Regions from separate parts of the Pseudomonas sp. KH_024_B2 genome, predicted to be linked through region 2. Evidence: predicted binding sites of a transcription regulator. Region 2 holds the regulator's gene; the other holds the start of a gene.
What was found. The regulator sigma-54, encoded in region 2, starts transcription at its own class of promoters, with help from an activator protein. The targets are predictions, from matches to a motif close to ANTGGCATNNANNTTGCTNT.
Positions count from the first base shown of each region.

Region 1 (4,956 bases), 1.2 Mb from region 2:
ATGGTAATACCGCGCTCTTTCTCCTGGTCGTTGGAGTCCATCACGCGTTCGTCGTTGAGCTCGCCGCGTTCCAGGGTGCCGGATTGACGCAAGAGTTTGTCTACCAGGGTGGTTTTACCATGGTCAACGTGAGCAATGATGGCGATGTTGCGTAGATTTTCGATCACTTGTGTATCTCGATCAGAGGATTCGGTGTGCTGACAAGTCTTGGCAGCGATTTACAGTAGAGTCAGGCCTTGCCGTTACAGCTTGACGGCGGCGTCGGGGGGCCGGTGACGCAGGCCACAGGCATACAGCCCCGGGCTCTTAGCTCGGTCGATAAACGCGCACATTGGCATGCCCCTCACTGAGCAAATGGTGGGCATGCAGGCGACTCATCACGCCTTTGTCGCAATACAGCAGGTACTGGCGAGTAGGGTCCAGTTCCTTGAAACGAGCGTTCAATGCATAAAACGGCATCGCTTGTACCTCGATGCCAGGCAGCGCCAGCGGCTCGTCTTCCTGAGCATCCGGATGACGGATGTCAATCACGATCTGACCGGCCAGCGCTTCACTGACTTCTTCGACCTGCAAATCCTGGCCCAATTCATCGATAACCCGATCGATCGGCACCAGCTTGGCGTTCTCGAGCGCACGCTCGAGCACCGCCATATCGAACTGTTGTTCTTCGTACTCCACGCGGTTGCGCTTGGCGTGGGTCTTGGGGTTGACCGAAATCACCCCGCAATATTCCGGCATATGTTTAGCGAAGTCGGCAGTGCCGATCTCGTTGGCCAGATCAATGATGTCCTGCTTGTGACTGGCGATCAGCGGGCGCAGCACCAGCTTCTCGGTCACGCAGTCGATCACCGACAGATTCGGCAGCGTCTGGCTGGAAACCTGGGAGATCGCCTCACCGGTAACCAGCGCGTCGATTTCCAGCCGGTCGGCAATTCTTGAAGCAGCGCGCAACATCATACGCTTCAATACTACGCCCATATGACTGTTATCGACTTTACCGAGAATTTCTCCGAGCACTTCCTCGAACGGCACGCTGACGAATAGCACGCGCTGGGAGCTGCCGTACTTCTTCCAGATGAAATGCGCGACTTCCATCACGCCCAGTTCGTGGGCGCGGCCGCCGAGATTGAAGAAACAGAAATGGCTCATAAGCCCGCGGCGCATGATCTGGTAGGCCGCCACCGTCGAATCGAAACCGCCGGACATCAACACCAGGGTCTGTTCAAGGGCGCCCAGCGGATAACCGCCGATGCTGTTGTGCTGGCTGTGAATCACAAACAACCGTTGGTCGCGAATTTCCATCCGCACTTCGATTGCAGGCGTTTTGAGGGAAATTCCGGCGGCGCCGCACTGACGACGCAGCTGGCTACCGACGTATTTCTCGACTTCCATCGAGGTGAATTCGTGCTTGCCGGCGCGCTTGCAGCGCACTGAAAAGATCTTGCCCGGCAAGGCATCGCCGAAGTGCTGTTTGCACTTGGCGACGATGTCATCGAAGTCGCCCAACGGGTATTCATCGACCTGCAGGAAATGCGCGATGCCCGGCATGCAGCTCAGGCGATCCATCATGTCCTTCAAGGCTTTCGGCTCGCTGACACGGGTTTCCAGCACGAGGTTGTCCCACACACCGTTCACCACCACAGCCGGGTCCAGATCGCGGAGCACGGCACGGATGTTTTTGGCCAGCTGGCGGATGAAACGCATCCGTACCGGGCGGCTCTTGATGATGATCTCGGGGAAGACTTTTACGATTAGTTTCATGAAAACAGCGCGCGAGGGGCCAGCCGAAAAAGGGGGGCGCGGATTATAGCGGAAATTGCTCAAGGTTTAACCAGTTAATATGCAGATGGTTGCTCTCGCACTAAAACAGGGCGCGGCGGGCTTACAGAGCTACATTTCAGTGCGTTGGTTTTACGGAATTTCCCGTTTTCACCTTTATATGCGTGAGTTTGGGGCAAAAAACCCATCTCGGGGCACTGGCATGCAATTTGCTCCCTTGTGAGGCAGGTTGCCATGGCAGAGTATTCGCGCCGGCATCACCCACATTCCAAGGGCATCCACTACTAAGCCCGAAGCCACCCGGAGGACACTATGTCGAAGTCGGTTCAACTCATCAAAGATCATGACGTCAAGTGGATTGATCTGCGCTTCACGGACACCAAAGGCACTCAGCACCACGTGACCATGCCGGCTCGCGATGCGCTGGATGAAGCTTTCTTCGAAGAAGGCAAAATGTTCGACGGTTCCTCCATCGCTGGCTGGAAAGGCATCGAAGCCTCCGACATGATCCTGATGCCGGACGACTCCACTGCCGTTCTCGACCCGTTCACCGAAGAGCCGACCCTGATCCTGGTTTGCGACGTGATCGAGCCTTCGACCATGCAAGGCTACGACCGTGACCCACGTGCGATCGCCAAGCGCGCCGAGGAATACCTGAAGTCGACCGGTATCGGCGACACCGTATTCGTAGGTCCGGAACCAGAATTCTTCATCTTCGACGAAGTGAAGTTCAAGTCCGACATCTCCGGTTCCATGTTCAAGATCTTCTCCGAACAAGGTTCGTGGATGTCTGACCAGGACGTGGAAGGCGGCAACAAAGGCCACCGTCCAGGCGTCAAAGGCGGCTACTTCCCGGTTCCTCCGTTCGACCACGACCACGAAATCCGTACCTCCATGTGCAACGCCATGGAAGAAATGGGCCTGGTCATCGAAGTTCACCACCACGAAGTGGCGACTGCCGGCCAGAACGAAATCGGTGTGAAGTTCAACACCCTGGTTGCCAAGGCTGACGAAGTTCAGACCCTGAAGTACTGCGTACACAACGTAGCCGACGCTTATGGCCGCACCGCGACCTTCATGCCTAAGCCTCTGTACGGCGACAACGGTTCGGGTATGCACGTTCACCTGTCCATCGCCAAAGATGGCAAGAACACCTTCGCTGGCGAAGGCTATGCCGGCCTGTCCGATACCGCTCTGTTCTTCATCGGCGGCATCATCAAGCACGGTAAGGCACTGAACGGCTTCACCAACCCGTCGACCAACTCCTACAAGCGTCTGGTCCCAGGTTTCGAAGCTCCAGTAATGCTGGCCTACTCGGCTCGCAACCGTTCCGCTTCGATCCGTATTCCTTACGTGTCCAGCCCTCGCGCTCGCCGTATCGAAGCTCGCTTCCCGGATCCAGCAGCCAACCCGTACCTGGCCTTCGCTGCCCTGGTAATGGCCGGCCTGGACGGTATCCAGAACAAGATTCACCCAGGCGATGCTGCTGACAAAAACCTGTATGACCTGCCGCCTGAAGAGGCGAAAGAGATCCCACAAGTTTGCGGCAGCCTGAAAGAAGCCCTGGAAGAGCTGGACAAAGGTCGTGCGTTCCTGACCAAAGGCGGCGTTTTCAGCGACGATTTCATCGATGCTTACATCGCCCTGAAAAGCGAAGAAGAAATCAAGGTTCGTACCTTCGTACACCCACTGGAATACGAGCTGTACTACAGCTGCTAATCCAGTAACGCTTGCGCAAGCGGCGTAACAGAGGCCTCCTTCGGGAGGCCTTTTTTGTGGGCCATTTCTGACACGAATTCGGACCTCACCCCAAGACATTCACAGACAAATCCGACATTAATCCCGTTGCGGTGCACGTAGCCTGACAGCCCTCACGCCACACACCTCAACGGATAGAGCCATGAAAACAACAAATGCCCCCGGAACCTTACTCGTTACTCTCGCCTGCCTATCCCTACTGGCCTGCAGCAATACCAACGAAAAACCCGGGATCGAAAAGGAAGTCTTGCTCCAGAGCAGCAGCTCCTGGGACGGCACGCCCTACGCTTCCTATCCAAAAGGCAGCCCCGAACTGACCCTGCTCAAACTCAAGATACCTGCCAACACCGAACTTAAATGGCACACTCACCCAATTCCAAATGCAGCTTACATATTGGCCGGAGAGCTCACCGTGGAAGCCAGAGACAGCGGCCAGACTCGAGTACTCAAGCAGGGGCAGTCCTTGGCCGAGATGGTCGACACCGTGCATCGCGGCAAGACCGGCGACAATCCGGTAGAACTTATAGTGTTCTATGCTGGCAGCCAGGGCATTGCGCTGTCGGAGTAACGCGGCTCAATCCATCGGGAAATCTGAATGCGGCCATTTCTTCCATTCCTGCTTTTACTTCTCGCCCTGCCGGTGGCCGCGCAGATCTACAAATACACCGATGCCAATGGCAACACCGCCTACAGCAGCCAACCGCCCGATGGCACCCGCAGCCAGGCCATCGAACTACCGCCGCTCAACAGCGTCGAGCGCCAGCAACCCGTTCCACCACCCGTCAGCCCGACACAAAACACCAGTAAGCATGCCACTGGCGCTGCGTACGGGGTCCTGGAGCTGAGCGGATTGCCCAGCGACGAAGCCCTGCGCGCCAACAATGGCACCTTCACCGTGGACGTCCTGCTGCAACCGCGCCTGCAAGGCGGGCATCGTCTGCGCCTGCTGCTGGACGGCCAACCCTATGGTCAGCCGAGCAATGTCCCACGCCTGCAACTGGTGAATGTCGATCGCGGCGAGCATAGTCTGGCGGTGCAAGTGCTGGATGGAGAGACCATTGTGCAACAAAGTCCGACCGCCACCTTTACCGTGCAACGGGTGCATAAACCTTGATGCCTTCCAACAGTGCCCTGGCGCTCTGCCTGCTACTGATCGCTCTTCCGGCAGCAGCAGAGGTCTACACCTACATCGACGCCCAAGGGCATCGGGCCTTCACCGACCAACCACCGCCGGGCAACGCCAAACGTGTTCAATTGGCACCGGGCAATCGCATGTCAGCGAACCCGAGCGGAGCCACTTCAACGTCGTCAGCAAAAAAGCTCAGGAGCAACCGCTCTTCCACTATCAGATGTTGCGCGTTCTGGTGCCGGATCCGGATGCCACTATCCGCAACACCCAAGGCGAGCTGATTGTCAGCG
Region 1 is NZ_CM174502.1:320,576-325,531, reverse strand. It holds gene typA (translational GTPase TypA) at 1-167, opposite strand, end outside; gene thiI (tRNA uracil 4-sulfurtransferase ThiI) at 307-1,761, opposite strand; gene glnA (glutamate--ammonia ligase) at 2,092-3,498, shown strand; gene AC3I0A_RS01595 (cupin domain-containing protein) at 3,680-4,105, shown strand; gene AC3I0A_RS01590 (DUF4124 domain-containing protein) at 4,133-4,651, shown strand; partial or broken gene AC3I0A_RS01585 (DUF4124 domain-containing protein) at 4,651-4,956, shown strand, end outside.
Region 1: glnA (glutamate--ammonia ligase) is a predicted target of sigma-54. The motif match lies at 1,976-1,995, and genes of this name have one in related genera.

Region 2 (4,956 bases):
CGATGAACCGTTTGCCGGCGTGGACCCGATCTCGGTGGGTGACATCAAGCAGATCATTCATCACCTGAAGGCCAAGGGTATCGGCGTGTTGATCACCGACCACAACGTCCGTGAAACCCTGGATATCTGCGAGACCGCCTACATCGTCAACGACGGCCAACTGATCGCCGAAGGCGACTCTGAAACCATCCTGGCCAACGAACTGGTCAAGGAAGTGTATCTGGGCCATGAGTTCCGCCTGTAAGTCGAGGCGACTGGCTAGTCACCAGAGCGCCGGTAGCAATAAAACCTGATAAAAATTTATTGTTACAGTGCTCTAGGCAAACACTCGCCCCAAGGTGTTCAGCCAATCACCAGAGCGCTACCTCAATAAAGCCTTATAAAAATTTATTGTTACAGCGCTCTAGGCAAACACTCCCGCTTCAGGCATATAATTTGCTTATGTTTGGCGCTTCGGCGCCCTGTAGTGGATGGCGCATGCGCGCCGGCGAATAAGGTGTTAAGCCCCTGCCATGAAACCATCGCTTGTCTTGAGAATGGGCCAGCAGCTGACGATGACACCGCAGCTGCAACAGGCCATCCGCCTGCTCCAATTGTCGACCCTGGACCTGCAACAGGAAATCCAGGAGGCATTGGAGTCCAATCCGATGCTCGAACGCCAGGAAGAAGGCGACGACTTCGATAACGCCGACCCTATGGCCGACAACGTCGAGCAGAAACCCAATACCGATATTCAGGAACCCTCCTATCAGGAAACCGCCCCAACGGTGGATAACCTCGAGGAAGGTGACTGGAACGAGCGCATCCCCAACGAACTGCCGGTCGATACTGCCTGGGAAGATGTTTACCAGACCAGCGCCAGCAGCCTGCCGAGCAACGATGACGACGAATGGGACTTCACCACCCGCACATCGGCCGGTGAGAGCCTGCAGAGCCATTTGCTCTGGCAACTGAACCTGGCCCCGATGTCCGACACCGATCGCCTGATTGGCGTGACCCTGATCGATTGCATCAACAATCAGGGATACCTGGACGAGACGCTCGAGGAAATCCTCGAAGCCTTCGACCCGGAGCTGGATATCGAACTGGACGAGATTGAAGCCGTCCTGCATCGCATCCAGCAATTCGAGCCGGCCGGTATCGGTGCGCGCAATCTGAGCGAGTGCCTGTTGCTGCAACTGCGTCAATTGCCCGCCAAGACCCCTTGGCTGACCGAGGCCAAACGCCTGGTCAGCGACTTCATCGACCTGCTCGGCAGCCGCGACTACAGCCAGCTGATGCGTCGCATGAAACTCAAGGAAGACGAGCTGCGGCAGATCATCGAGTTGGTGCAAAGCCTCAACCCGCGCCCGGGCTCGCAAATCGAGTCCAGTGAAGCCGAGTATGTCGTCCCCGACGTGATCGTGCGCAAGGACAACGAACGCTGGCTGGTGGAGCTGAATCAGGAATCCGTGCCGCGCCTGCGGGTCAACCCGCAGTACGCCGGTTTCGTGCGTCGCGCTGACACCAGCGCCGACAACACCTTCATGCGCAACCAGTTGCAGGAAGCCCGCTGGTTCATCAAGAGCCTGCAAAGCCGCAACGAAACCCTGATGAAAGTCGCCACCCAGATCGTCGAGCATCAGCGCGGCTTTCTCGAGTACGGCGATGAGGCGATGAAACCGCTGGTGCTGCATGACATCGCCGAAGCGGTGGGCATGCACGAATCGACGATTTCCCGGGTCACCACCCAGAAATTCATGCATACCCCACGGGGTATCTACGAACTGAAATACTTTTTTTCCAGCCACGTCAGCACCTCTGAAGGCGGTGAATGCTCGTCCACAGCGATCCGCGCGATCATCAAAAAACTGGTCGCAGCGGAAAATCAGAAAAAGCCGTTGAGTGACAGCAAGATCGCTGGTTTACTGGAGGCACAAGGCATTCAGGTAGCCCGCCGCACCGTCGCCAAGTACCGTGAATCCCTTGGGATTGCGCCTTCGAGCGAACGCAAGCGGTTGATGTAACGGGCCACGCCACAGCGTTCCAGGGTGCGTTCGAAAACTCGCAGGCAGTTTTCGGACACAGCCTAGTGGCAGGCAACCCAGCCTGCCGCCTTATGCACTGGCAACGAAGGAGAAGCTGTATGCAAGTCAACATCAGTGGACACCAACTGGAAGTGACCGAACCTCTGCGCGCCTACATCGGCGAAAAGCTGGAGCGATTGGAAAGGCATTTCGACAAGATCACCAACGTGCAAGTCACGATGACGGTCGAGAAGCTGAAGCAGAAAATCGAAGCTACCTTGCATATCCCCGGCAATGAAGTGGTCGCCAACGCCGAACATGAAGACATGTACGCGGCGATCGATGCACTCACCGACAAGCTGGATCGCCAACTCAAAAAGCATAAGGAAAAGACCCAAAGTGTCCTCCAGGGCGCAACAGGTCGTTAACACTCCCAACCCATGATCCGACTTGAAAACATCCTGACCCCCGGCCGTTCCTGCGTGAACGTGTCGGGCGGCAGTAAAAAGAAAGCCCTCGAACAAATTGCCAACCTGATCCACCGCGAAGTGCCGGATCTGGAAATGCAGGATGTCTTCGAGGCCCTGATCGCCCGTGAAAAACTCGGTTCCACCGGTTTTGGCAACGGCATCGCCATTCCACACTGCCGCCTCAAAGGCTGCACCTCGCCCATCAGTGCCTTGATGCACCTGGACGCCCCCATAGATTTCGACGCCATCGATGGCGCCCCGGTCGATCTGCTGTTTGTCCTGCTGGTCCCGCAAGCCGCTACCGATGCGCACCTGGAACTGCTTCGGCAAATTGCCAGCATGCTTGATCGCAAGGAAGTGCGCGAAAAACTTCGCAGCGCCGCAACTAATGAAGCCCTGTACCAGGTTGTCCTGGACGAGCAGAACGGTCACTAATCATGCGTTTGATTATCGTCAGCGGCCGATCCGGCTCGGGTAAAAGCACCGCCCTCGATGTATTGGAGGACAACGGTTACTACTGCATCGACAACCTGCCGGCAGGCCTGCTTCCAGAACTGGCCGAACGCGCGTTGATTCATACCGAACTGGCGCAACCGCTGGTTGCGGTATCCATCGACGCACGCAACTTGCCCAGCCATCTGTCGCGTTTTCCGGAGCTTCTGGAAGAAGTGCGCAGCCGGCACATCCAATGCGATGTGTTGTATCTGGATGCCGATGAAGAAACCCTGCTCAAGCGTTTCTCGGAAACCCGTCGGCGCCACCCCCTGAGCACCGCCAATCGATCCCTCGCCGAAGCCATTGAAGATGAAACCAATCTGCTTGGGCCGATTGCCGACCTCGCCGACCTCAAGATCAACACCACTCATCTGAACCTGTATCAGTTGCGTGACACCATCAAGCTTCGCCTGCTGAACCAGCCGGAGCCGGGCACGGCATTTCTGGTCGAATCCTTCGGCTTCAAGCGCGGTATGCCGGTCGATGCCGACCTGGTGTTCGATGTACGCTGCTTGCCCAATCCTTATTGGAAACCGGAGTTGCGCGAGCAATCCGGGCTGGATCAGTCGGTCGCCGACTATCTGGCTGCTCAGCCGGATGTCGAGGAAATGTACCAGGATATCTCAACGTATCTGCTGAAGTGGCTGCCCCGTTTTGCCGCCAGCAACCGCGCCTACGTTACCATCGCCATTGGCTGCACTGGCGGGCATCACCGCTCCGTCTACCTGACCGAACGTCTGGGCCAGGCCCTGCAGAAGTCCCTGAAGAATGTCCAGGTTCGCCACCGCGACCTAAGCTAAAGGATCCACATCGCGATGCCTGCTCTGGAAATTGAAATCATCAACAAGCTGGGCCTGCACGCCCGCGCTTCTGCAAAATTCGTTGGCGTTGCCGGTCAGTTCAAGGATTGCACGATCAGAGTAGGACGCACACCCGAATCCACGGTCGACGGTAAAAGCATCATGGCCATGATGATGCTGGCTGCCGGCAAAGGGACGAAAGTCCACCTGAGCACTGAAGGTGAGCAGGAGCAGGAAGCGCTGGACGCGCTGGTCGATTTGATCAACCGCTATTTCGACGAAGGCGAGTAATACCTACCCTGTGGCGAGGGAGCTTGCTCCCGCTCGGCTGCGAAGCAGTCGTAACCCAGTCGATGCGGTGTGCCTGGAAAAATGAAGTTGCAGGTTTTGGGGCCGCTTCGCAGCCCAGCGGGAGCAAGCTCCCTCGCCACGAGTACTCACCAGACTAAAGACTTACGTTAACTGGCTGGCATTGGGGCTTGCCCCCTCGCCACAGATCTCGCGCTGACGCCCACAAAAAAGGTGTGCCACCCATTGGGTGACACGCCTTTTTTTGAAGCTGTGGTCGTTTAGCTGCCAGCAACAGTCATCCGCTCGATCAACACCGAACCCGTGCGGATATTGCTGCGCAATTCCAGGTCATTACCGACCGCGATAATCTGCTGGAACATGTCGCGCATATTGCCGGCGATAGTCACTTCCTGCACCGCGAACTGAATCTCGCCGTTCTCGACCCAGAAGCCCGCGGCGCCACGGGAATAGTCGCCAGTCACCATGTTCAAGCCCTGCCCCATCAACTCGGTGACCAACAGCCCGCGGCCCATCCGCCGCAACAGCGCAGCCTGGTCTTCGTCGCCATGGGTGACGAACAGGTTATGCACGCCACCAGCGTTGGCGGTGCTTGGCATGCCCAGCTTGCGACCGGAGTAAGTCCCCAGCACATAAGAAACCAAATGACCGTTTTCGACGAAAGGCTTGGCATACGTTGCCAGGCCGTCGCCATCGAACGCCGAGCTGCCCAGGCCGCGCATCAAGTGCGGGCGTTCATCAAGGGTCAACCACTCAGGGAACAACCGCTGACCCAGCGTGCCTTCGAGGAACGACGATTTACGGTACAGATTGCCGCCGGAGATCGCCCCCAGAAAGCTGCCGAACAGACCACCGGCCAGTTCTGCGGAAAACAGC
Region 2 is NZ_CM174502.1:4,918,573-4,923,528, forward strand. It holds gene lptB (LPS export ABC transporter ATP-binding protein) at 1-244, shown strand, start outside; gene AC3I0A_RS22860 (RNA polymerase factor sigma-54) at 513-2,006, shown strand; gene hpf (ribosome hibernation-promoting factor, HPF/YfiA family) at 2,126-2,434, shown strand; gene ptsN (PTS IIA-like nitrogen regulatory protein PtsN) at 2,447-2,911, shown strand; gene rapZ (RNase adapter RapZ) at 2,914-3,771, shown strand; gene AC3I0A_RS22880 (HPr family phosphocarrier protein) at 3,787-4,062, shown strand; gene pmbA (metalloprotease PmbA) at 4,341-4,956, opposite strand, start outside.